Linked DNA regions of Roseibium sp. Sym1. The protein of the gene in region 2 interacts with the protein of the main gene of each other region in a pairwise test. Links are inferred from orthologs where the notes say so. Each region holds a gene or a part of one and is shown on either strand. Other genes may lie near its edges.

Region 1 (5,797 bases), 2.1 Mb from region 2 along the record:
TTGCCGTCCGCACCCAGCAGCGGTGCGTAGCGCACGTCCGACAGGCCGAGCGGCTTTCCCTCCGCCGTCTGCTCGACACGCCCGCTGACCCAGTGGCCATTGTCTGTCACCGCAAGGAACCGCGCACCCCCGTCGAGGGTGATCACGCCGGAAAGACCGCCGATCTTGCGGTCCGACGCCAGGACCTCCAGCCCGCCCAGAAAGGTGAGCTTGCCGAAACGGCTGTCTTCCCGGCCGATGTGAAAGGTTTCGATCGGCTTGGTACGGGTCTTGACGGCCTCGCCGTCCCGCAGCAGCTCCTGGGCGGCACCGGGGAGCGCCGCAAGGATCATGGACGCCGCCAGAGCCGCCGCACCAAGGAGTTTTTTCGGTCGTCCGGGCCGTATCGCTGCCATGGCGGTGTCGGGGCCGCCTAACGGCGGCCCGCCCGGCGGCGGCCGTGTGACTGGTGAGCCTGCTGGACCTCGTCGTCGAAAAGGTCAGCCAGCTGGTCGGTCATCGCGCCCGCCAGTTCCTCCGCGTCGACAATGGTGACGGCCCGGCGATAATAGCGGGTAACGTCGTGGCCGATGCCGATGGCGATCAACTCTACCGGCGAGCGTGTCTCGATCTCCTCGATCACGTAACGCAGGTGACGTTCCAGGTAGTTGCCGGGGTTCACCGACAACGTCGTGTCGTCCACCGGCGCGCCGTCGGAAATCATCATCAGGATGCGCCGCTGTTCGGGGCGCGCCAGCAGCCGGTCATGGGCCCAGAGCAGCGCCTCGCCGTCGATGTTTTCCTTCAGAAGCCCTTCGCGCATCATCAGGCCGAGATTGCGCCGGGCGCGGCGCCAGGGGGCATCCGCGGACTTGTAGATGATGTGGCGCAGATCGTTCAGCCGGCCGGGGGTCGGCGGCTTGCCGGCACCGATCCAGCTTTCGCGCGACTGGCCGCCCTTCCACGCCTTGGTTGTGAAACCGAGGATCTCGACCTTGACGCCGCAGCGCTCCAGCGTGCGTGCCAGGATGTCGGCGCAGGTGGCCGCCACCGTGATCGGCCGGCCGCGCATGGAACCGGAATTGTCCAGAAGCAGCGTCACGACCGTGTCGCGGAAATTGGTGTCCCGTTCCTGCTTGAAGGCGAGCGGCGACATCGGGTCGGTGACCGCGCGGGTCAGCCGCGCCGTGTCGAGCAGGCCTTCTTCCAGGTCGAAGTCCCAGGCGCGGTTCTGCTGCGCCATCAGCTTTCTCTGAAGCCGGTTGGCGAGGCGCGCGACGGCGCCCTGCAGATGGGTCAGCTGCTTGTCGAGGAAACCGCGCAACCGGTCCAGTTCGGCCGTGTCGCACAGCTCTTCGGCCGTGACCGTTTCGTCGAACTGGTGCGTGAAGACACGATAGTCGGTTTCCGGGCGGTTGGAGAGCGAGGTGTCCGGTCGGTCGCTTTCGCCAGGCTCCTCGGTGTCCTCCGCCATGTCCTGTTCGGCGAAGTCCTCCATGTCGGCCTCGGCGGCTTCCGTGTCGCCGCTATCCTGCTCTTCGCCGGAGAGTTCCATTTCCTGCGGTGACGCTTCCTGTTCACCGCTGTCCTCTTCGTTGTCGTCGCCTGTCTCGGCCTCGTCGTTGTTGCCCTCGTCCTCGTTCTGGTCCGGGTCCATGTCTTCGTCGTGGTCGCCGAGTTCGTCGGCCATGTCCAGCGACTTGAGAACGTCGCGCAGGCGGGAGGCGAAACTGTTCTGGTCCTCGACCTCGGCTTCCAGCCGGTCGAGATCGGCGCCGGCCTTGTCCTCGATCCAGCCGCGCCACATGTCGACCAGCTTTTCCGCGCTTTCCGGCGGCTTGGCGCCGGTCAGCCGCTCGCGCACCATCAGCGACAGCGCGTCCTGGAGCGGTGCTTCCTCGCGGCTGGAAATGTCCGGCGCACCGGATTTGCGGAACCTGTCGTCGAGCATGGTGGCGAGATTCTCGGCGACGCCCTTCATGCGCCTTGCGCCGACGGCCTCGCAACGCGCCTGTTCGACCGCCTCGAAGATCGCGCGGGCGTCCGGCCCCTGCGGCATGTTCCTGGCGTGCACCGCCTTGTCATGGCAGGCAATGCGCAGGGCCATGGAATCCGACAGGCCGCGGGTGACCGCGATGTCGCGTGCGTTCACCTTGCGCGGCGGCTCCGGCAGGCGTGCCGAATTGCCGGCAATGCCCGGCCGGTCTCCGGAAAAGATGACTTCCAGCTCCGGCTCGCCGGAGATCGCCCGCATGGTGCCGCTCACCGACTGCTTGAACGGTTCGGTGCTCGGCGCGGGCTTGTTGCCCGGAAGCGTGTTGTGACCCGGACGCGGTGCCATTCGGACCTCAGCTCATGACAACGTTGACGGAGGATTCCGGCAGATCTTCGCCAAAACAGCGCTGGTAGAATTCCGCCACCAGGGACTGCTCCATGTCGTCGCACTTGTTGAGGAAGGTCAGGCGGAAGGCAAATCCGACATCACCGAAGATTTCCGCGTTTTCCGCCCAGGTGATCACGGTCCGCGGGCTCATCACCGTCGACAGGTCGCCGTTGATGAAGGCGTTGCGGGTCATGTCGGCGAGGCGCACCATCTTGGAAACGGTGTTGCGGCCCTCGTCCGTCTGGAAATGCTTGGCCTTGGACAGGACGATATCGACCTCGTTGTCATGCGGCAGGTAGTTCAGCGTGGTGACGATCGACCAGCGGTCCATCTGGGCCTGGTTGATCTGCTGGGTGCCGTGATAGAGGCCGGACGTGTCGCCGAGACCGACCGTGTTGGCGGTCGCGAACAGGCGGAAGGCGGCATGCGGACGGATGACGCGGCTCTGGTCGAGCAGGGTCAGGCGGCCGGAGGATTCCAGGATCCGCTGGATCACGAACATCACGTCCGGACGGCCGGCGTCGTATTCGTCGAACACCAGCGCGACATTGTGCTGATAGGCCCAGGGCAGGATGCCGTCCTTGAACTCGGTGACCTGCTGGCCGTCGCGGATCACGATCGCGTCCTTGCCGACAAGGTCGATACGGGAGATGTGACTGTCCAGGTTGACGCGGATACAGGGCCAGTTGAGCCGGGCGGCGACCTGCTCGATATGCGTCGATTTGCCCGTGCCGTGATAGCCGGTCACCATCACGCGGCGGTTGTGGGCAAAGCCCGCCAGGATCGCCAGGGTTGTCGCCCGGTCGAACAGATAGTCCTCGTCGCGCTCGGGCACATGCTCCGACGGCGCGGAAAAAGCCGGCACCTTGAGGTCGGACTTGAACCCAAAAACCTCTTCTACAGAAACTTCAGTATCCGGCATGGCCATGGCCGCAGTCGTCGTCTCAGTCATCAGTCCTCCGCTGTCCCGGGACTCGGGAAGGGTCATTTGGGAAAAGCCGGCAGGACCTGCAGGCTTAAAGGAAACCGGCTTTTTTCAGGACGTTGTAGGCCTGAATGATTTCCCGCAGGCGGTCTTCGGAAGACCTGTCACCGCCATTGGCATCCGGATGGTTCAGTTTAACTAGCTCCTTATAGCGCGCTTTGATCTCCGCGCCACGGGCCGTGTAGGGCAGATTGAGCACATCCAGGGAGCGTTTTTCAAGCGTTAGTAGCTTTCTTTCGCGCGGACGGCGTACCTGTTCGGACCTGCGTTGCGCATTTGCACGCATGCCTGCCCTAGGGTCATACCCGTCAGGCCCGTCGGCGGCCTGCTTGTTGACGCCCATTTTCCAGGTCGGACGATGACCCGTCAGGCTGTCCTTCTGGTAGGTGCGCACGTCGTCGTCGCCCATGCCGGTGAAGTAGTTGTAGGACTTGTTGTACTCGCGGACATGGTCGACGCAGAAATTGAAATACTGGCCTTCCCGGTCGCGCCCCTTCGGTGCCCGGTGAGGCGCCGGCCGGTTGCAGCCCGGATGCTCGCAGACCGGGTGCCGGCCTTCCTGGGCCCGTTCCTTGTCCGGCTTCACCCGGATACCGTCGAAGAGTTTTGAATCCAGTTTCATGAGGCAGAATATCGAAGTCCGTCGGCGCGCGGGCAAGCCGCACAAGGTTGCATTGTCGAGGTATCCAAAATTAATTTCCTGCCCCGGACCCTAGAAACGGGGCAGCCCGCGACTTTATCAGCCGGGGTCACCCCAGCATAGACTTGATCTTTGAAATCTGTGTCTCTACGTGAATGGAATGAGCACCAGACAGACCATTACCGACAAGCTCACGGCAGCGTTCCAGCCGTCCTTTCTCAACGTCATCGACGAATCCGAGAACCACCGCGGCCACGGCGGCTGGCGCGAGGGCGGCGAAACCCATTTCCGGGTCCAGATCGCCGCCGCCGCGTTCGAAGGTCTCAACCGGGTGGCCCGCCACCGGGCGATCAACGAGGTGCTTGCCGACGAACTTGCCGGCGGCGTCCACGCCCTCGCCCTGGAAATCCGCTCCGACAATGAGCCCGATCCCCGCGCGGCAAGAGTGGCGGACGCATAAGCCTCCTCGGCGAATTGCTTTTAACTGCCACCCAGCCCTCAAGGGGCAGGGAATTGCATTTGCAATTCCTCGTTAGAGCCGTTGGCAAATATGAAACCTTTGGAGTCATCCCGGCCAAGCGCAGCGCGAGCCGGGACCCACTCGCAGATCCGCATACCCAAGCGTACGGTGCGTTTTCGAAAGGTGCCTTTGCTTCTCCACTCTGCAAACGAGTGGGCCCCGGGTCTCACTTCGTTCGCCCGGGGTGACACCGACGTATGTGGCGTTTCTTCTTCAATTACGATAGCCCCGCCCAAAAGGGGAAGGAGACATGTGCGTGCTTTGCGGTACAGGTACTTTCCCTATGCAGGTCGCTAGAGTTCAGGAATCTCGGCGCATTCGGCAGAATCCCCCTCCCCCTTGTGGGGAGGGGGTAGGGGTGGGGGTTCCAAGAATCAAATAGGCTTTAAGCCAAGCGCATTTCCACTCAGGCGCCCGCCTTCACAGCACCCGCGTCCTGTTGCGGCACGGCCGGAACGGCCGGGGCCTTCACGCCCGGGATCTGGCCGAGCGGCATGATCCTCAGCCGTGTGATCCGGTTCTTTTCCCGGCGCAGCACGGTGAAGCGGAAGCCGTGGAAGGTGAAGATCTGGCGCTCTTCCGGAATCATGCGTGCCTCGTGAATGACGAGGCCCGCGATCGTGGTTGCCTCGTCGTCCGGCAGGCTCCAGTCGGCTGCGCGATTGAGATCGCGGATCGGCACCGAACCGTCGACGATCACCGAGCCGTCCGCCTGCGGCCGGAGCCCCTCGAGCTCGACATCGTGCTCGTCGGCGATTTCGCCGACGATCTCCTCCAGGATGTCTTCCAGCGTCACCAGCCCCATCACCTCGCCATACTCGTCGACCACGAGCGCGAAATGGGACTTGTGGCGCAGAAAGGCGTTGAGCTGGTCCTGCAGGCTGGTCGTGTCGGGCACGAACCAGGCCGGCGCGGCGATGTCCAGAACATTGATTTTCGAGGCATCGCCCCCGGCGGCATGCAGCGCCCGCAACAGATCCTTGGCATGCAGCACGCCGACGAAATTGTCGCTCTCGCCGCGCCAGAGCGGCAGACGGGTATAGGGCGACGCCAGGGCCGCGTTGACCAGCTTGTCCGCCGACTCGTCGGCATTGAGCGCAACCATGTTGGTCCGGTGAACCATCACGTCGGAGACTTCCAGCTCCGCAAGGTCGAGCAGGCCGCCCAGGCGGTCGCGTTCGCCCTTTTCCAGGCCGCCTTCGATATGCTGCAGATCCACCGCGCCCCTGAGCTCCTCGTGGGCGGACAGGATCGAGGCATCGTCACCGACGGTGACGCCGACCAGCTTCA
Region 2 (15,853 bases):
CCTGGCCCAGGGCGCGTCCGTGGTGATGCTGTCGAGGTTTTCCCAGAAGGCCTTCGTGATCCTGTAGACGAGCTCTTCGTCGAGATCCGCGCGGACACCGATGCCGACTGCGGTGTCGTTCGACATGACCGGGCCGTCATTCACCTGGTTTTCATAAAGGCCTGCCGGGATTTCCGCACGTTTCCGGAACTTGCCGAGAAACTTGTCGACCTCTTCGCCCTCATGTTCCTCCGGGCCGATGAAGCGCAGTTTTTCGGTTTCCGTGAACTGGATGAACTGCTGGCACGGATCGATGCAGCCATTGACATACATTTCGACCTTTCCGTCCAGGAAGGACTGGAAACCGGTTGCCCAGTTGGCCTTGATGGCATCGTAGTCCTCGCCGGCGACGAGGCCGGTCGTGGCCTCGACCCAGCCCTTGGCGGCGTTGTAGGCGCCGCCGCCCTGTGGCCCGAGAAACACCGTGGCGCCCTCGATATCATCGAGCACGGTAATATCGCTGTCGCCGCGTACGGCGAAGTGATACTGGCCGTAGGGGAACCACATCAGGACCTGGGCGTTCTTGGCGAGTTCCGGAGCCTCCGGCTCGTTCTTGTACATGGCCGCACCCTTGCTCATCAGGATGTGGATGGTCGGCGAGATCATGTACATGTCGAGATTGCCGCGTGCGGTCTCGATCTGGTGCAGCGTCGCGGCGCCGCCGCCGGCGACCTCGATGGCGACATCATCGAGCTTGTCGGTGACGATATTGGCGAAGGTCGCCATGGTGATCGCCTGGCCGAGACTCGGCTCGATCGTCTGCATCTTGAGCGTGGTGTCCTGGGCGCTGGCGGTTCCGGCGAGAACCAGGCCGGCCAGGGCCGTAAGTGCAAGTCGTTTCATGTCTTCCTCCCAAGTTTCATTGCATGTGCGGGTGTGCTGCCGTTTCTGGGCGGCGGCGCAGAACTGCGTGGCCGGCGATTGCGGCAAGGGTCAGGGCGAGGGCGGGGGCGGCATAGGCCATGTCCGGAACCAGAACCAGAAGGCCGAGGGCGACGCGAAGGCCGCGTTCCCACAAGGGCATCCGGCCGCGGTCGAAACCGGCGAGCGCGGATGCGATCGACCACATGGCCACGGCGTAGGCGACGACGATCCAGCCAAATTGCGCCCAGGTGACGGTCGTAATGTCCACCATGGCGGTGCTGTCCGGCGCGGATCCTCCGAACCATTCGAACAGCACCTGAAGCTTGTAGAGCACGGCCGGGTGATAGACGAAGATGAACGGGATCAGGAAGCCCGCGAAGCCGATCCGCGCCGCCTCGAAGCCCGTCCGGATCGGATTGGCACCCGCGATGGGCGCGGCGGCGAAGGCGGCGAGCGCGACCGGTGGCGTGACCGTTGACATGACGGCGAAGAACACCACGAACAGATGCAGCGTGAGTTCGGGGATGCCGACAGCGTCAATGCCCGAGGACAGGGCGATGACGATGATGAAGTAGGTCGCGCCGGGCGGCAGGCCCATACCCAGGACAATGGCGCCGAAGGCAACCACGATCAGCACCAGCGGCAGCGGTCCGCTGGCCAGCTGGGTCAAGAGCAGCGCCAGCCGGCCGGCGAAACCGGACACCTGGATCAGTCCGACGATCAGGCCGATGGCGGTCACGATGACAACGATGGAGGCGGCCATGCGGCCGGCATTGACAAAGGCGCGCCAGATGCGGTCCCGGGACCGGAAATCCCGGAACAGGACGAGCGCGGAACAGACCGCCGCGACGAAGCCGTAGAAACCGGCTTTCGGAACCGACGGCTGGCTGAACAGGAACCAGGTGAGCACACCGAGCGGCACCACGAAAACCAGGCATTGAAGCCATTCCCGGCGGTTGAGCGGCGGGCGCTGGTCCGCGGGAAGCGCGCCGATGCCGTGACGGCGCGCCTCGAAATAGACCGTCAGGAAGGTGGCGAAGTAATACATGATCGCCGGCAGGATGGCGGCGACGACGATGTAGCGGTATTCGAGACCGATCTGGCCAGCCACGAAAAAGGCGACGACACCCATGACGGGGGGCATGATCTGCCCGCCCGTGGAGGCGGCGGCCTCGACCGCCCCGGCAAAGGCCGGCTTGAAACCCGATTTCTTGATCACGGGGATGGTCATGACACCGGTCGAGACGACATTCGAGATGGCGGCGCCGGACAGGGTTCCGAAAAGCGCGGAGGAGGCGACGGCGGCATGGGCCGCCCCGCCGACCATTCCGCCGGTCAGCCGGTTGGCGATCTTCATGAGCAGGTCGCCCGCGCCCGAGGCCATCATGACCGCGCCGAAGACGATGAAGATCAGGACACTGCCGGAAACCACCTGCAGCGGCTGTCCGAACTGACCGCCGGTCTGCGCCCAGAAGTTCAGCACCATGGCGCGCAGGCTCTGGGAGAAGGTGGACTCCGAACCGGCCAGAATGCCCGTCCAGTCCGGCAGGTAGCCGCGGACGAAGAAATAGACCACCCAGAACAGGCAGAAGGCCACGATGAAACCGCCGAACATGCGCCAGGTCAGATAGAGCGTGATCGCGGTGGCGATCGGAAACATGACGAAGTCGATCGGGCTGGCGGAGGGCAGGGCGCCGCCGTCGGTGGCGAAGATCTTGATCATCCAGGAGACGAAGGCCACCATCGACAGGAGGGTCAGGCACCAGTTGGCGATGCGCCCGGCGGATCCCCGGTGCAGGGTCAGCAGCGAGATGGCAAAGGAAAAAACGATCGGAAGGCCGATGATCAGTCCCGTCGGCAGGAGGAAGGCCCGCTCGAAGGAGCGGTAGCCGGAACCCAGCCAGTGTTCGCGCAACAGGGCGCGCTGATCCCTGCGCGACAGTTCGTCAAAGCCCTGCGTGCTTGTTTCGATGAACCAGCGGACAAAATCCGTGATCGGGCCGGAGGCCGCATAGATCAGGATGATGCCGACAAACAGCACCGCCAGAAGGTCGGCGACCTGCTTGTCCGCCCTGGGAACTACCGGCGCGGATTGTTCGGGGGCGGCTTGGTCGGGAGCGGTGTTCATCTCACGCACCCTCCTTTCCGGAACTTGCCGTGTGGTCCTGGCCGACCGGGCCGCGATAGGCCTGGGTCAGCTCCTCGGGAACCTCCGAGCCGTCCTTGAGAAAGGGCAGGATGCCGCGCCGGGCGGACCGCCCGCGCATGGCTTCGATGTCGGCTTCCGAACGTGTGACCCGCTGGGCCATGCGCCGGCCCCACCGGGCCAGGTGCTGGTAAAGGCGCTCGATCTCCGCACCGTGCGTGTCCCAGCGCGCGAGGTCGTCAAATTCGTCCGGGTCGGTGGCCAGATCGAACAGCATCGGCCGGAAGCCGCCCTCCGCATGGATCAGCTTGTAGCGGCCGTCAAACACCATGAAGAGTCGCGCGTCCCTGGAGCTGACCCCGAGAGACGCGCGCATGGGCGTGACCGAATAGTCGTATTCGCTGATGACTATTTCACGCCAGTCCGGTGTTTCGCCGCGCAGCCATGGCGACAGGCTGCGGCCTTCCAGGATGTGATCGGGAATGGTGCCGCCGGCCGCCTCGACAAAGGTCGGGGCGAGGTCGATCGATTCAACGAGGGCATCGCACACCGTGCCTCGCGTCGCGTCGGCCTCGGGGCGCGGATCGCAGATGATCATCGGGATCTTGACCGACGGTTCGTGGAACAGGTCCTTCTCGCCGAGCCAGTGGTCGCCCAGATAATCGCCATGGTCCGAGGTCAGAACGATCATGGTGTCGTCCAGGCGCCCCGTTTCCTCAAGGTAGTCCAGCAGGCGGCCAAGCTGGTCGTCGCACTGCTTGATCAGGCCCATATAGGCCGGGATGACCTTGCGGCGGACCTCGTCGTTTTGGAAGGCGGCGGCGATCTTGTTGCCCATGAAGGCGCCGTAGACCGGATGCGGATCCTCGCGTTCCTTCTCGGAGCGCATTGCCGCCGGAACGTGGTTCGGACCGTACATTTCGTGATAGGGCGCAGGAACGATATAGGGCCAGTGCGGCTTGATATAGCTGACATGGGCGCACCAGGGGGCTTTTGCCTGGTCGATGAACTCGATGGTGCGGGAGGTCAGCCAGGGGGTCTCGCTGTCCTCTTCGCGGATATTGGCCGGCTTGTCGGCATTGTCGAACATCCAGCCGGACGCCTTCTCGCCCGCATCGATCCCGGCATTGGCAAAGTCGGCCCAGGGGTTCTGGCCTTCGTAACCGCGCGATTTCAGATATTCGTTATAAGGGGATCGTTTTTCGTCGTAGAAGCCGTCGGGTCCTTCACCCCACAGACCGTCGTCGCGGATCCAAACGTCGAAGCCGCATTCCGCCTGGCGGGCGCCGATGACGCTGTCGGGCGCAAGGCCGAGCCGGGCCATGCCCTCGGCGTCGACCTTCATGTGGGTCTTGCCGATCAGCCAGCAATCCATGCCCGCCTTGCGCAGGTGATCGCCGAGCGTGTGTTCGCCGACCCGCAGGGGAAAGCCGTTCCACTGGGCACCGTGGGAGGAGACATACCGGCCGGTATAAAAGCTCATCCGGCTGGCACCGCAGACCGGCGACTGCACATAGGCGTTGGTGAAGCGAACACCCCGGGCGGCCACCCGGTCGAAATTCGGGGTTTCCAGATGGGGGTGGCCTGCGCAGCTCAGATAATCGAAGCGCAGCTGGTCGTACATGACGAACAGGATATTCAAGCGAGTGTCCTCCCAAACAGCCGGTTTCCGGCTCGTTTGAAAGAACGGTACCACTTTCGTCGTATAGCCCTCAATTATCCTGATCTCATGGATATAACCTCAGGTTATGTCTTCGGGGCGTGGCTGCGGCCTTCCTCCCGGATAATGTCGGCAAAGGCGAGGGCCGCCGGCGTGAGCAGTCTTTCCTTCGTCCAGGTGAGGGCGATGTCGACCGTCAGGTCGCTCAGGTCCACCGGCAGGGCCGCAACCGCCCAGCGCTGCCGGACGTCGTCGACGATCAGGGAGGGAAAGGAGCAGATGACATCCGAGCGCTCCAGCACAGACAGGATGCTCAGGATGGAGTCGGAGCGAATGACAGGCTCGGGTCCTATCAGGCCGCGGCTTTTGAAATAGTCCTGGTAAAGAGGTCGCCGGCTGCGCGGCCCGATCACCGCCCATCTTGCCTGCAGGAGATCCAGAGGTTCGCACAGTTCCTTCATCGGCGAGTGTTCTCCCGCGAGAAACGTGACCGAAGTTGTCAGAAGATGTTCCGCATGCAAGCCCGCTTTCGGCAGGCCGTCGGGGGCCGGGCCGATGACAAAATCGGCTTCGCCGGAGCGCAGGGAATGGAAGGCCTTCGGCGCGTGGCCGCCGGTGATGTTGAGTTCTATGCCCGGAAACCGGCTCTGGAACCGCCGCGTCACCGCGGGAACGATCTTCAGCGCGGCCAGCGGCGACACCACCACGGAAATCGAGCCGACATAGTCGCCGCGGCTTTGGGCGATGTCTTCGGTCAGTTTCTGGAGATCCGTCTGTATCCGCCGGCATCTGTCGATGACCTTCTGGCCCTCGAGCGTCGGTACGACGCCGCTCGGGACGCGATGGAACAGGACGATCCCGAGTTCGCCCTCGATCTTCTTGAGCGCCTTGGTGATGGCCGGCTGCGACCTGTCCAGGGCCTTGGCCGCGGCGGCCAGGCTGCCAAGGGTCGCAACCGCATCGACGAGTTCAACATATTGCGCTTTCACGTTGCGGGTCTCCCGGGTGTTCGCGGCGGGGTACGACTTTGCCAAAGTTCATGCCCTTGCACCACTGTGCTTCCTTGCCTTGAAAACCGGAGCTTTTCCCTTTCCGCTGCCGCGCCGATCCGCTATGTCACCGGAAACCGCCACTTGAGCTCCAGGGCCACAGACATGAACGATATCGCCGACAGCACCGACATTGATGTGCCCGCGCTTCTGCGCAAGGCGCCGTCCAGCGTCGAGTTCAAGAAGCTGCGCAAGCGGCTTCTGAGGCAGGCGCGCGAGGCGATCGGCGACTTCGGCATGCTTCCTGAAGGCGCGTCCCGGGACAACAAGCCGAAATGGCTGGTGTGCCTGTCCGGCGGCAAGGACAGCTACACGCTGCTTGCCGTCCTGATCGAATTGAAATGGCGCGGCCTGCTGCCGGTCGATCTGGTCGCCTGCAATCTCGACCAGGCCCAGCCGGGTTTCCCTGCGCATGTTCTGCCGCAGTTTTTCGAGGAAAACGGCATCGAGCATATCATCGTGCGTGAGGACACCTATTCGATCGTTACCGACAAGATCCCAGAACACCGCACCTATTGCTCGCTGTGCTCGCGCCTGCGCCGCGGGATCCTCTACCGGGTCGCCCGGGAGCAGGGCTGCGAGGCGATCGTGCTCGGCCATCACCGGGACGACATTCTCGAAACCTTCTTCATGAATCTCTTCCATGGCGGACGCCTGGCTTCGATGCCGCCGAAGCTGATCAACGACGAGGGCGATCTCCTGGTGCTGCGCCCGCTCGCCTACGCGGCCGAAAGCGATATCACGAAGTTTTCCAACAGCATGCAGTTCCCGATCATCCCGTGCAATCTCTGCGGCTCGCAGGACGGACTGCAGCGCGAGGAGGTCAAGCGCATGCTGCAGGGCTGGGAAAAGGAAAACCCGGGCCGCCTCGGCGTCATGGCCCGGGCGCTGGGCCACACACGGCCCTCGCATCTGCTGGACAGAAAACTCTACGACTTCGTCAACCTGCGTCCCGCGGACGGGGGGACCGAATTGGAAGGCGGCGAGGCGGAGGAGCCCTGCGGCGCCAGCCTTGCGATGACGGCAAAGCTGTTCGCGGCGGAGTGAGCAGGCGCCTGTTCATCCGGGAGAAACCCCACAGTCTTCGGCCTTGCCGGACTTGATCCGGCCATCCATGCCGTTGCCTTGCCTGCAGTCGGGGCGCGAGGATAAGATGCGGCAGGGTTTGAGGGCCGACAGCAAATGGAATTGCCGCCGACCTCATGGGGACAAGGCTGAATCACGAAAGCCGTTTCAGGGCCTTGGGGGCTCGAAAGCGTGGTGCATCGCATGAAGGAAACGATGCGCGGATTCAGGGTCCCCAAACGGCGGCATGGTCGGGGTAAGGTCGCCCCGTCGCCTGTCGGTTTCGGCGTCGTAGACAACGTTATTGTCCTTGATCGTGACCTCTACCTTCAGGTCCGCGAGCGTTTCGGGATCAACCGCGGTCGGATCGCCGGAGAGGATGACGAAGTCGGCGATCTTGCCAATCTCGATGGAGCCCTTGTGGTCTTCCTCGAATTGCTGCCAGGCGGGCCAGATCGTCATGGCCTTGAGCGCGGTCATGACATCGACGCGCTGGCTCGGCCCGAGGATGTCTCCGGACCGGGTGCGGCGCGTAACGGTTGCCGACAGGATGCGCATGCTGTCGGGAAAGGCGACCGGGGCGTCGTGATGCGAGCCGAACATCATGCCGCGCTGCCGGACCCATCCTGTTGGCGAGATGTTGTCGGCATTGACCGGACCGACCGTGTGGTCGCGGTGCCAGTCGCCCCAGTAGAACGTGTGCATGGGAAACAGAGACAGGAACACACCGAGGTCCTTGAAGCTGTCGACCTGGTCCTCACGCAGGAACTGGCCGTGGATCAGGACGGGCCGGTTGCCCGGGTCGCCGTATTTTTCCTGTGCCGTACCCAGTGCGGCGATCAGCATGTCGGATGCACCTTCGCCATTGGCATGGGTGATGACCTGGATACCGTTTTCATAACACCAGTTCACAGCATCCTGGGCCTGTTCCATGGTGATGGCGGCGTAGCCGGAATAACCGGGTGGGTAATCGCCGACCGGGTCGTAGTAGGGCCGGTCCCGGAGCGCGGTGAAGCCTTGCGGCGAGCCGTCGATGGTCAGCTTGCAGCCGCCGACACGCACGCGGCCGGTATAGTTGCGCGACACATTGGCCTTGATGTAATCCCTGGCTTCGAGGACGTCGGGGTAGGCAACCACATCGACGGGAAGTCCCTGTTCGGCATCGACCGTTTTCAGCGCCTCGACCACAGCACCGGACGCCCGGCCTTCCTGTGAGGTCGTATATCCGTAGCTTGCCCAGAGATCGGCACCGGCCGCCGCGAACGCCTTGAGGCCGTCCGGGCCGAGTTTCGCAAGCATCGGGACGAGGGCATTGAAGAAGGCGTATTCCTCAAGCACGCCGTTGGGGGACCCGTCCGGATTGCGCCGGATGACACCTCCTTCGGGGTTCTGGGTCGAGGCATCGATCCCGGCGATCTCAAGGGCCCTGGAATTGGCGACGCCCAGATGGCCGGATTGATGGACAATCATGATCGGAATGTCGCTCGAGACAGCGTCGAGATCGGTGCTGGTCGGGTGCCGGAGTTCCGCCAACTGGGCATTGTCGTAACCAAAGCCGACGATGATCTGCACCTGGTCGACGATCTCCTTGTTGTCCGCGACCCAGGTTTTCAGCGTCTCCTGGAGACTTGCAATATCCTTGACCTCACCGTCGGGCGGGGCCAGAAGATTGGCGGAGAGGGCCTGCAGTCCGCCCATGACGACGTGGCCATGGCTGTCGACAAAGCCCGGCAGCATCGTGCGGCCTCCAAGGTTGAAATCCTGAGTTCCGTCTCCGCGGTGTTTCGACACTTCGTCGACTGTCCCGACTGAGAGGATCCTGCCGTTCCTGACCGCGACTGCTTCAGCCCTTGGGCTCGCGCCGTTGATCGTCAGGATGGGACCGCCTGTGTAAATCGTGTCGGCAGTCTCCTGTGCCAGGGCGCCGGCGGGCAACAGGGCAAGAGCAAGGGCGAAAGGTATCAGGGGAAGTTTCATCATCGCCTCCAACAGGTGGGTGCCGCCTCTGAAGGGCGCTGTGTCTGATGCGGCAGCCAGACCGGAAATGCTATTTCGACGTGTCTTGATCGCAGCGATTATGGTCGGAAAAATGGCATACCGCCAGTTGTATTCCGGGGCGCGGGAGGACCGGTCTTCCCGGCAGCGCCTCCTCCGCCGGGCTGCTGGATGAGGAGCGCTGTCCCTTTTGGCAACTGCCGGCTGGCCAGGTCGGCGCGCCTTGCTTCGGCAAAAACGGGCGTCCGGCCTCGGTGGACCGGATACGCCCCTAGATCACGACAATCGGAGAACCGGCCGGAACGCGGCTGTGCAGGTCTATGATGTCCTGGTTGATCAGACGGACGCAACCGCTGGAAACGGCGGTTCCGATCGTCCAGTACTCGGCCGTTCCGTGCACGCGGTAGAGCGTGTCCTTGTTGCCCTGGAAAATATACAGTGCACGGGCGCCGAGCGGGTTCTGCAGCCCCGGAGGCATGCCGCCGTTGCGCCAGCTCCATTTTTCCAGTTCGGGCTCGCGTTCGATCATCTCGTCGGGTGGGGTCCACTTCGGCCACTCGGCCTTGCGCGCGATGCGGGCGCGCCCGGACCATTCGAAACCCGCGCGGCCCAGACCCACGCCATAGCGCATGGCCTTGCCCTGTTCCTGGACGAGATAGAGGTAGAAGTTGCTGGTATCGACCACCAGCGTGCCGACCCGTTCGGATGTCGGATAATCGACCTGCTGGCGGAAAAACCGCTCCGGCACTTTCTTCAGGTTGACGGCCGGCAGCGGAAACCGCTCCTCCGGCATGGCCCGGTACATGGCCAGATAGGCGGGGTCCTCCGCCAGGGAAACCGGGGTGGGAGACGTGTTGGTCGACACGCAACCGGTTACGGCGAGCCCTGCGAGGCTCGCCGATCCGGCAAGAAAGTGTCTTCTTGTAAGCTGGTTCATGTGATCGTTACTGACCCATCTTCATGTAGGGATGAGGTTTTTTGTCCGCGCCTCTCCCAAGGGCGAAGACCGTGTATTTGGCATCGGGGTCGTGGCCCATGCCAAGCGAGCCCTGGGGCATGCCGGGCACCGCGATCCCGCGAATGTCCGGCCGTTCCGTCATCATCTTTTCGACCGCCTCAAGCGGAACATGGCCTTCGATGATGTATTTGTGCGCGCCGCCGGTCACGGCTGTGTGGCAGGCCTGCATGTCGTCCGGAATACCCGCCTGTTTCTTGATCGGCGCAAGGTCCTCCATGTCCTCGATGACAACCTTGTAACCGGCCGCTTCCATGGCATCCGTCCAGACCTCGCAGCATCCGCACCAGGGAGACTTGTAGACGGTGATCGTTGTGTCTTCGCCGGCCTGGGCCGCGGTGGCCAGGGACAGCGCTCCGCCGAGTGCGGCGATCATCAGAAAAGGTCTGGTCATCGGTCTGCTCCTGATTTTCGGGAGGAATGACAGGTCGTCCCCATGAAGCGGTAAATGACCGCATGCACAGCCAGGCAGCCGGCTATTGGGGTCGCCAGAACCAGCGTTTCCGACCAGGTCAGGCCGGAAGGAGAGGAGACAACCAGCAGCCCTGTGCCGGCGGCCAGGACCGCGCAGCAGGCGACCATGAAAAGCGTGTGCGTGTCGAGGTATTTGCGATTTGATGTGCGACTGGCAACCGACAGGGTGCGAGTGCCGTTCTGAGAGAGGCTCATGGAGCGTTTCCCTTCGAAACGAGGCGAACGGAGTGTGAGCCGGGCTACCGATGCCCGGATGTGTTTCGTTCAACCTTCCAGATGACTGATCGTCCGGCGCAGCTTCGCCGGGGCGAGAAGTCAGGCGCTTATGGGAGGCTGAATGAAAGGCACAGGTGCCAGGGCGGTGAGTTCGGGATGCGGTGAAAGTTCCAGCGTGGCTTCAGCCGGGCAGGGAATGTGGAGACTGCCCGGTTGAAGCGATGCACAATCGACGCTGCAATGCGCGATCTTTGCCGTAAGTTCCTGCTCTTCGGTCTGCTCGCAGCATGCGAGATGGTGCGGCATTGTGAGCTCCATCACCGCGGTGCGGCCGGCTTCAGAGATCTTGGAGCCTTGAACGGCTGGCATCCCTCCCGGCGCACCGGAAAGGGCGCTGGCCGTATGGACCCCCGCAAAAAACACCACCAGCAATGTCACCAGGACGGCGCGCATGCTCGCCAATTACCTTGTCTTCCGAATTTTCAAGACCCGTCCGAAGTATCGGGCAAGTTACTTCCTAACGCAGCTAGTCGCGAATTGCGGTCAAAGCGTGGCCGCGCGGACAACAGCACTGGAGAAGTGCCACGAGGTCCGTAACGTCTTGGTGAGCTTGGCCTGACATCATGACCTGCCGGGTGTTTTCACCTCCTACAAAAGCCGCATTTTGGGGAATGCACCAGGAGCTCGGCCAGAAAGCTGGACAGGCTTTCAGGCCTTGCCTATCTCTTTGCCATGACCCTACGAGCACAGCAGACATCCAATGACTACGGCATCGTCGTGGAACCCCTTTCCGGCGAGGTGATTGCCTGGCGGGGCGACGAGATGATCGCCCGCTCAAGCCGTGCCCGGGTGATGTACGAGACCAGGCTGCCGCCGGTGGTCTATTTCCCGGCCGAGGACATCCAGGCGGAGCTGGAACCGGCGCTGGACCACAAGACCTTCTGCCCGTTCAAGGGAACCGCTTTCTACAGCCATGTCCGTTGTGGCGGCGAGACACTGGAAAACGGTGCCTGGAATTACCCCAAGGCACTGCCGGAGGGCCAGGCGGTGGACGGTTGTTATGCCTTCATGCCCGGAGTCGCGACGCGGATCGAGCATCAGGGAGCCGCCATCGAGGCCCTGCCGACGGGCAATATCAGCGGACCTGTTGTCGACTGGCTGCTGCGGGAAGCCTGGCTGGCAAAGTCTCCGGAGGATCTGCTCGCCGCCCTGGGCGACAAGCTCGTGGAAGACGGTATTGCCGTTTGCAGGATGAGCATCCTGATCTGGTCCCTGCATCCGATGATCGCCGGACAGAACTGCATCTGGTTCCGCGGCAAGGACGAGGTTACCAGCCGCTACCCGTCCTATGACATCCTGGAAAGCCCGGTGTTCAGGGAAAGCCCGTTTCAGCATGTCGCCGACGGGCTGGGCGGCGTGCGCCAGAAACTGGACACCAATCCGGACGAGTTCAATTTCCCGATCATGGACGACCTGAAGGAGCAGGGCGTTACCGATTATGTCGCCATGCCGCTGCCGTTTTCAGACGGCCGCATCAACGTGCTGACGCTGGCGTCCGACGATCCGAACGGCTTCACGACTGCCAATCTTGGCCTGATCTTCGAATGTTCGGCACTGATCAGCCGGTTGTTCGAGGTGTTCGCGCTGACCTCAAACGCGACGTCGCTGCTGGAGACCTATCTCGGCAAGCGCACCGGCGCCCGGGTGCTGGGCGGCAAGATCCGGCGCGGGGACGGCGACGTGATCGACGCGGCGATCCTGTTCTGCGACCTGCGCCACTCGACGCGGCTCGAGACGGAACTCGGCCGTGAAGCCTATGTCACCCAGCTCAACCGGTTCTTCGAAGTGACCACGGAAATCGTCAACGCCCATGAGGGTGAGGTGCTGAAATTCATCGGCGATGCTGTCCTGGCGATCTTTCCGGCAAGCGCGGGTCACGAAGCCGCGTGTCGCAATGCCGTTGAGAGCGCCACCGAAATCGTTGCAAAGCTGAAGGCGCCAGATCCGGAGACCGACGACATTCCGATGGACTGCGCAATCGGAGTGGCCTTCGGCGAAGTCACCTACGGCAATGTCGGTTCAAGGGAGAGGCTGGATTTCACCGTGATCGGCAGTGCCGCCAACATCGCGGCCCGTCTCGGTGAACATGGCAAGGCTGCAGGATATCCGGTGGTGGCGACTTCGGAGGTTGCCCGGGCTTCGGGGTTTCAGGTGGAGAGCCTGGGCGCGGTCGACCTGCACAATGTGAAGGATCCGGTGACGGCGTGTGCGCTCACGGTCAGCGGCTAGCGTTTGCCTTCCCGCGAAGCCCTTCAGCGCAGGGCGTTTTCGCCGGCAAACCCGCCCATGGGCTGGTTGCGGACAAGGATCACCAGGCCTTCGTCCGTGGGCGCAGCGTCCTTCTCGGCAACACCGCCGTAATTGGCGCACAGCTCTTCGGCACTCTTCTTCTGCGCGGGCGTGAACATGGTGATGGCCTGGCAATCGACGCGGCGCAGCTCGCTGTCGGTTTTCACGCCCCCGGACATGGCGATGCTGACACCGACCAGAGCGATCGCGAGAGTGGAGGTGGCTGCAACAGTAATCGTCTTCATTGTCCCCGGTCCCATTTCCCGGCCCCGAACTCTTCAGGGGCCCCGTGATATGGACGGAGAATTGCGGAACACACCTGTACTCACCCTGAAATCCGCATTCACCTTGCGTTCAGCTTAGGCGATTCGTGCTTCCCTGCCGAGTTTTCGCCCCAATTCAGGCGATTTCGATTCGGGTTAACGTTGGATAAAGCGCAAGCCTAGGTGGTTTTGACGTTGGGACAATCCGGGTGGTGTCGTCCTGGAAAGCCAGGCGCGGCTGAAGGGGGATCCGGTTCCTGCGGTTTGTGATCGTAGACACACCGGTCAATGCGCTACCTTCCCGGCGTCTTCCCGGCCAAGCGCAGCGCGAGCCGAGACCGGGGAGCCTCATGCGCTGGCGGACAGACTCTTTACCGTCAAGAGACCTTGTCTCCCCGGTCCCGGGTCTTCGCTGCGCTGAGCTCGGGATGACGAAGGAGAGGTGGGGCGGCAAAACAAAAGGGGCGGAAAGACCGCCCCTTCCAAGAATGCCTACGTTGAAAACTGTGTTGAAAGCCTAACGCTTATGTAGTTGTATGCACAAATCGCTCGCGAATAAAAACGCATAAAATTGAAATTCTTATTGAACTATGAAGCATAAATCATACAAAAAGGAATTTGTTGTATTCATAATCCTATGGATATTATATTTTATATTAAGAGAAATGCTTCCTCCGTCCCATTATGGCGATAAGGCGTTTGTTATGCTGGTGATGGCTACTTTGTTCTTGTTTTTTGTTTTTGTTTTCAGAATCTTCAAAAATAAATAGATCGGGACTTCCTCCAATTATTCGTACATTGCGCAATGTAGCGAAGTCTCAAGATCGGAGCGACAAGGCCACGCAAGGAAAAGTACTTTATGAGTAAACGCCTGCGGTACCTCGACCCCGGCTTGCGCTCTGCCTGGCCGGCATGACGAACCTCTCAACTCGTCATTCCGGACAAGTGCAGCGTCGCTGCACGCTGATCCGGAATCCAGCGCGTCGGCGCGAGCCAATGCGAGCACAAAACCAACCAAGCACCTGAATTTATTGACAATGACGCGCCTCCGGCGCGGAGTATGCACTGGGTTCCGGATCTGGCCATGCAGCTGCGCTGCAGACCGTCCGGAATGACGGAGAAACTTTGTCAGCAAAAAGGGGCGGAAAAACCGCCCCTTGCACTCAATCGCTCAGAAACCGATTCCGGTTCAGGCGGTCTGCTGGCTGGTCTCGATGCCCTTTTCGGACATGAGGCCCTGCAGTTCCTGGTTCTGGAACATCTCGCGGATGATGTCGCAGCCGCCGACGAATTCGCCCTTGATGTAGAGCTGAGGAATGGTCGGCCAGTTGGTGAATTCCTTGATGCCGTTCCGCAGTTCGTCGTCTTCCAGCACGTTGATGCCTTTGTACGGCGCACCGACATAGTCGAGGATCTGCACGACCTGGCCGGAAAACCCGCATTGCGGGAAATTCGGCGTGCCTTTCATGAACAGCACCACGTCGTTGCTGTCGACTTCGTTCTTGATCCAGTCCTGGATGCTCATGTTGTCCGTCCTTTATCGTCTCTTTGCCGCCTATCTGGAGCGAACCGGCGGCAGAATCAAGGGTGCGCGCGCGCTGCGCGGCATCGTGTCAGCCGGTTTCGGCTCAGTCCGGCGCCTTGGTCTGCAGGGCGAGGGCGTGCAGCGTGCCGCCCATATTGCCCTTCAGGGCCTCATAGACCAGCTGATGCTGCTGGACGCGGCTCTTGCCCCGGAAGGCTTCCGACACAACGTTGGCCGCGTAGTGGTCGCCGTCGCCCGCCAGGTCACGGATCTCAACCTGAGCGTCGGGCAGCGCCTCCTTGATCAGGGTTTCGATCTCATTCGCGTTCATCGGCATCTTGCGTCCGTCCTTGTTATTAAGTTCCTGACAGGCAAGCGCCTTCAGGCGATCGCCATGTAGTTCGGGAACCAATCTTCGTGCGCTTTTTTCAAGTTTGCAACGGATATGGTGAGAATGCCCTCAACAGTCAAACTGTCGCCGCCCGTGGTGCCAATTTGTTGAACGTCGACACCGGCGTCCAGGATGTCTTCGACGACGGCCTCGACCTTGTCCTGGGCCACGGTGATCACATAGCGGCCCTGGTCCTCGCCGAAGAGCGCGGCATGGGCCGGACCTTCAACCTTCACCGTTGCGCCGATGCCACCGGCCATGGCCATTTCGGCGAGCGCAACGCCCAGGCCGCCGGAGGAAATGTCATGCACCCCGGTCACACGCGCGGCACCGATCAGCTGGCGGACCAGCGTGCCGTTGCGCCGTTCCGCGGCGAGATCCACCGGCGGCGGTGCGCCTTCCTCGCGGCCGAGAATGTCTGCGAGATACTGTGAGGCGCCGAGATGGGTGCCCGGTCCGCCGATGACGAGAATCGCATCGCCTTCACCGGCAAAGCTCGCGCCGGCGCGCACGGTGACGTCCGGCAGCAGGCCGACGCCGCCGATGGCAGGGGTCGGCAGGATCGCCTCGCCATGGGTCTCGTTGTAGAGCGAGACGTTGCCAGAGACGATCGGGAAGCTGAGCTCGCGGCAGGCCTCGCCGATGCCCTTGATGCAACCGACGAAGGAGCCCATGATTTCCGGCTTTTCCGGGTTGCCGAAATTGAGGTTGTCGGTCGCGGCCAATGGCTCGGAGCCGACGGCGGTCAGGTTGCGCCAGACCTCGGCAACCGCCTGCTTGCCGCCCTCGAACGCATCGGCCT

Evidence for each region.
Region 1: the proteins of grxD (region 2) and O6760_RS09720 interact in binary tests that used the Escherichia coli proteins (3 or more experiments, as listed by UniProt). The link is inferred for Roseibium sp. Sym1 from one-to-one orthologs.

The regions. Positions count from the first base shown.
Region 1 is NZ_CP114786.1:2,122,247-2,128,043, reverse strand. The notes cover bases 3,028-5,797. They hold O6760_RS09720 (BolA family protein), read left to right. Parts: upstream 3,028-4,147; coding sequence 4,148-4,447; downstream 4,448-5,797. Other genes in these bases: O6760_RS09715 (HlyC/CorC family transporter), read right to left, coding at 4,914-5,797; O6760_RS09725 (DnaJ domain-containing protein), read right to left, coding at 3,379-3,969; cobS (cobaltochelatase subunit CobS), read right to left, coding at 3,028-3,314. Outside these bases: O6760_RS09740 (esterase-like activity of phytase family protein), read right to left, coding at 1-395; cobaltochelatase subunit CobT, read right to left, coding at 413-2,320; more of cobS, read right to left, coding at 2,328-3,027. UniProt on the Escherichia coli protein: Transcriptional regulator that plays an important role in general stress response. Has many effects on cell morphology, cell growth and cell division. Acts by regulating the transcription of many genes, including dacA (PBP-5), dacC (PBP-6), ampC and mreB.
Region 2 is NZ_CP114786.1:4,170,199-4,186,051, forward strand. What follows is about bases 12,993-15,853. They hold grxD (Grx4 family monothiol glutaredoxin), read right to left. Parts: upstream 14,661-15,853; coding sequence 14,325-14,660; downstream 12,993-14,324. Other genes in these bases: O6760_RS18975 (antitermination protein), read right to left, coding at 12,993-13,117; O6760_RS18985 (BolA family protein), read right to left, coding at 14,764-14,997; purL (phosphoribosylformylglycinamidine synthase subunit PurL), read right to left, coding at 15,042-15,853. Also shown: O6760_RS18920 (TAXI family TRAP transporter solute-binding subunit), read right to left, coding at 1-882; O6760_RS18925 (TRAP transporter permease), read right to left, coding at 899-3,031; O6760_RS18930 (sulfatase-like hydrolase/transferase), read right to left, coding at 3,033-4,673; O6760_RS18935 (LysR family transcriptional regulator), read right to left, coding at 4,796-5,698; tRNA 2-thiocytidine(32) synthetase TtcA, read left to right, coding at 5,843-6,805; O6760_RS18945 (amidohydrolase), read right to left, coding at 6,992-8,800; O6760_RS18950 (L,D-transpeptidase), read right to left, coding at 9,090-9,755; O6760_RS18955 (DUF411 domain-containing protein), read right to left, coding at 9,763-10,227; O6760_RS18960 (hypothetical protein), read right to left, coding at 10,224-10,502; O6760_RS18965 (hypothetical protein), read right to left, coding at 10,623-10,976; O6760_RS18970 (DUF427 domain-containing protein), read left to right, coding at 11,256-12,812; more of O6760_RS18975, read right to left, coding at 12,836-12,992. UniProt on the Escherichia coli protein: Monothiol glutaredoxin involved in the biogenesis of iron-sulfur clusters.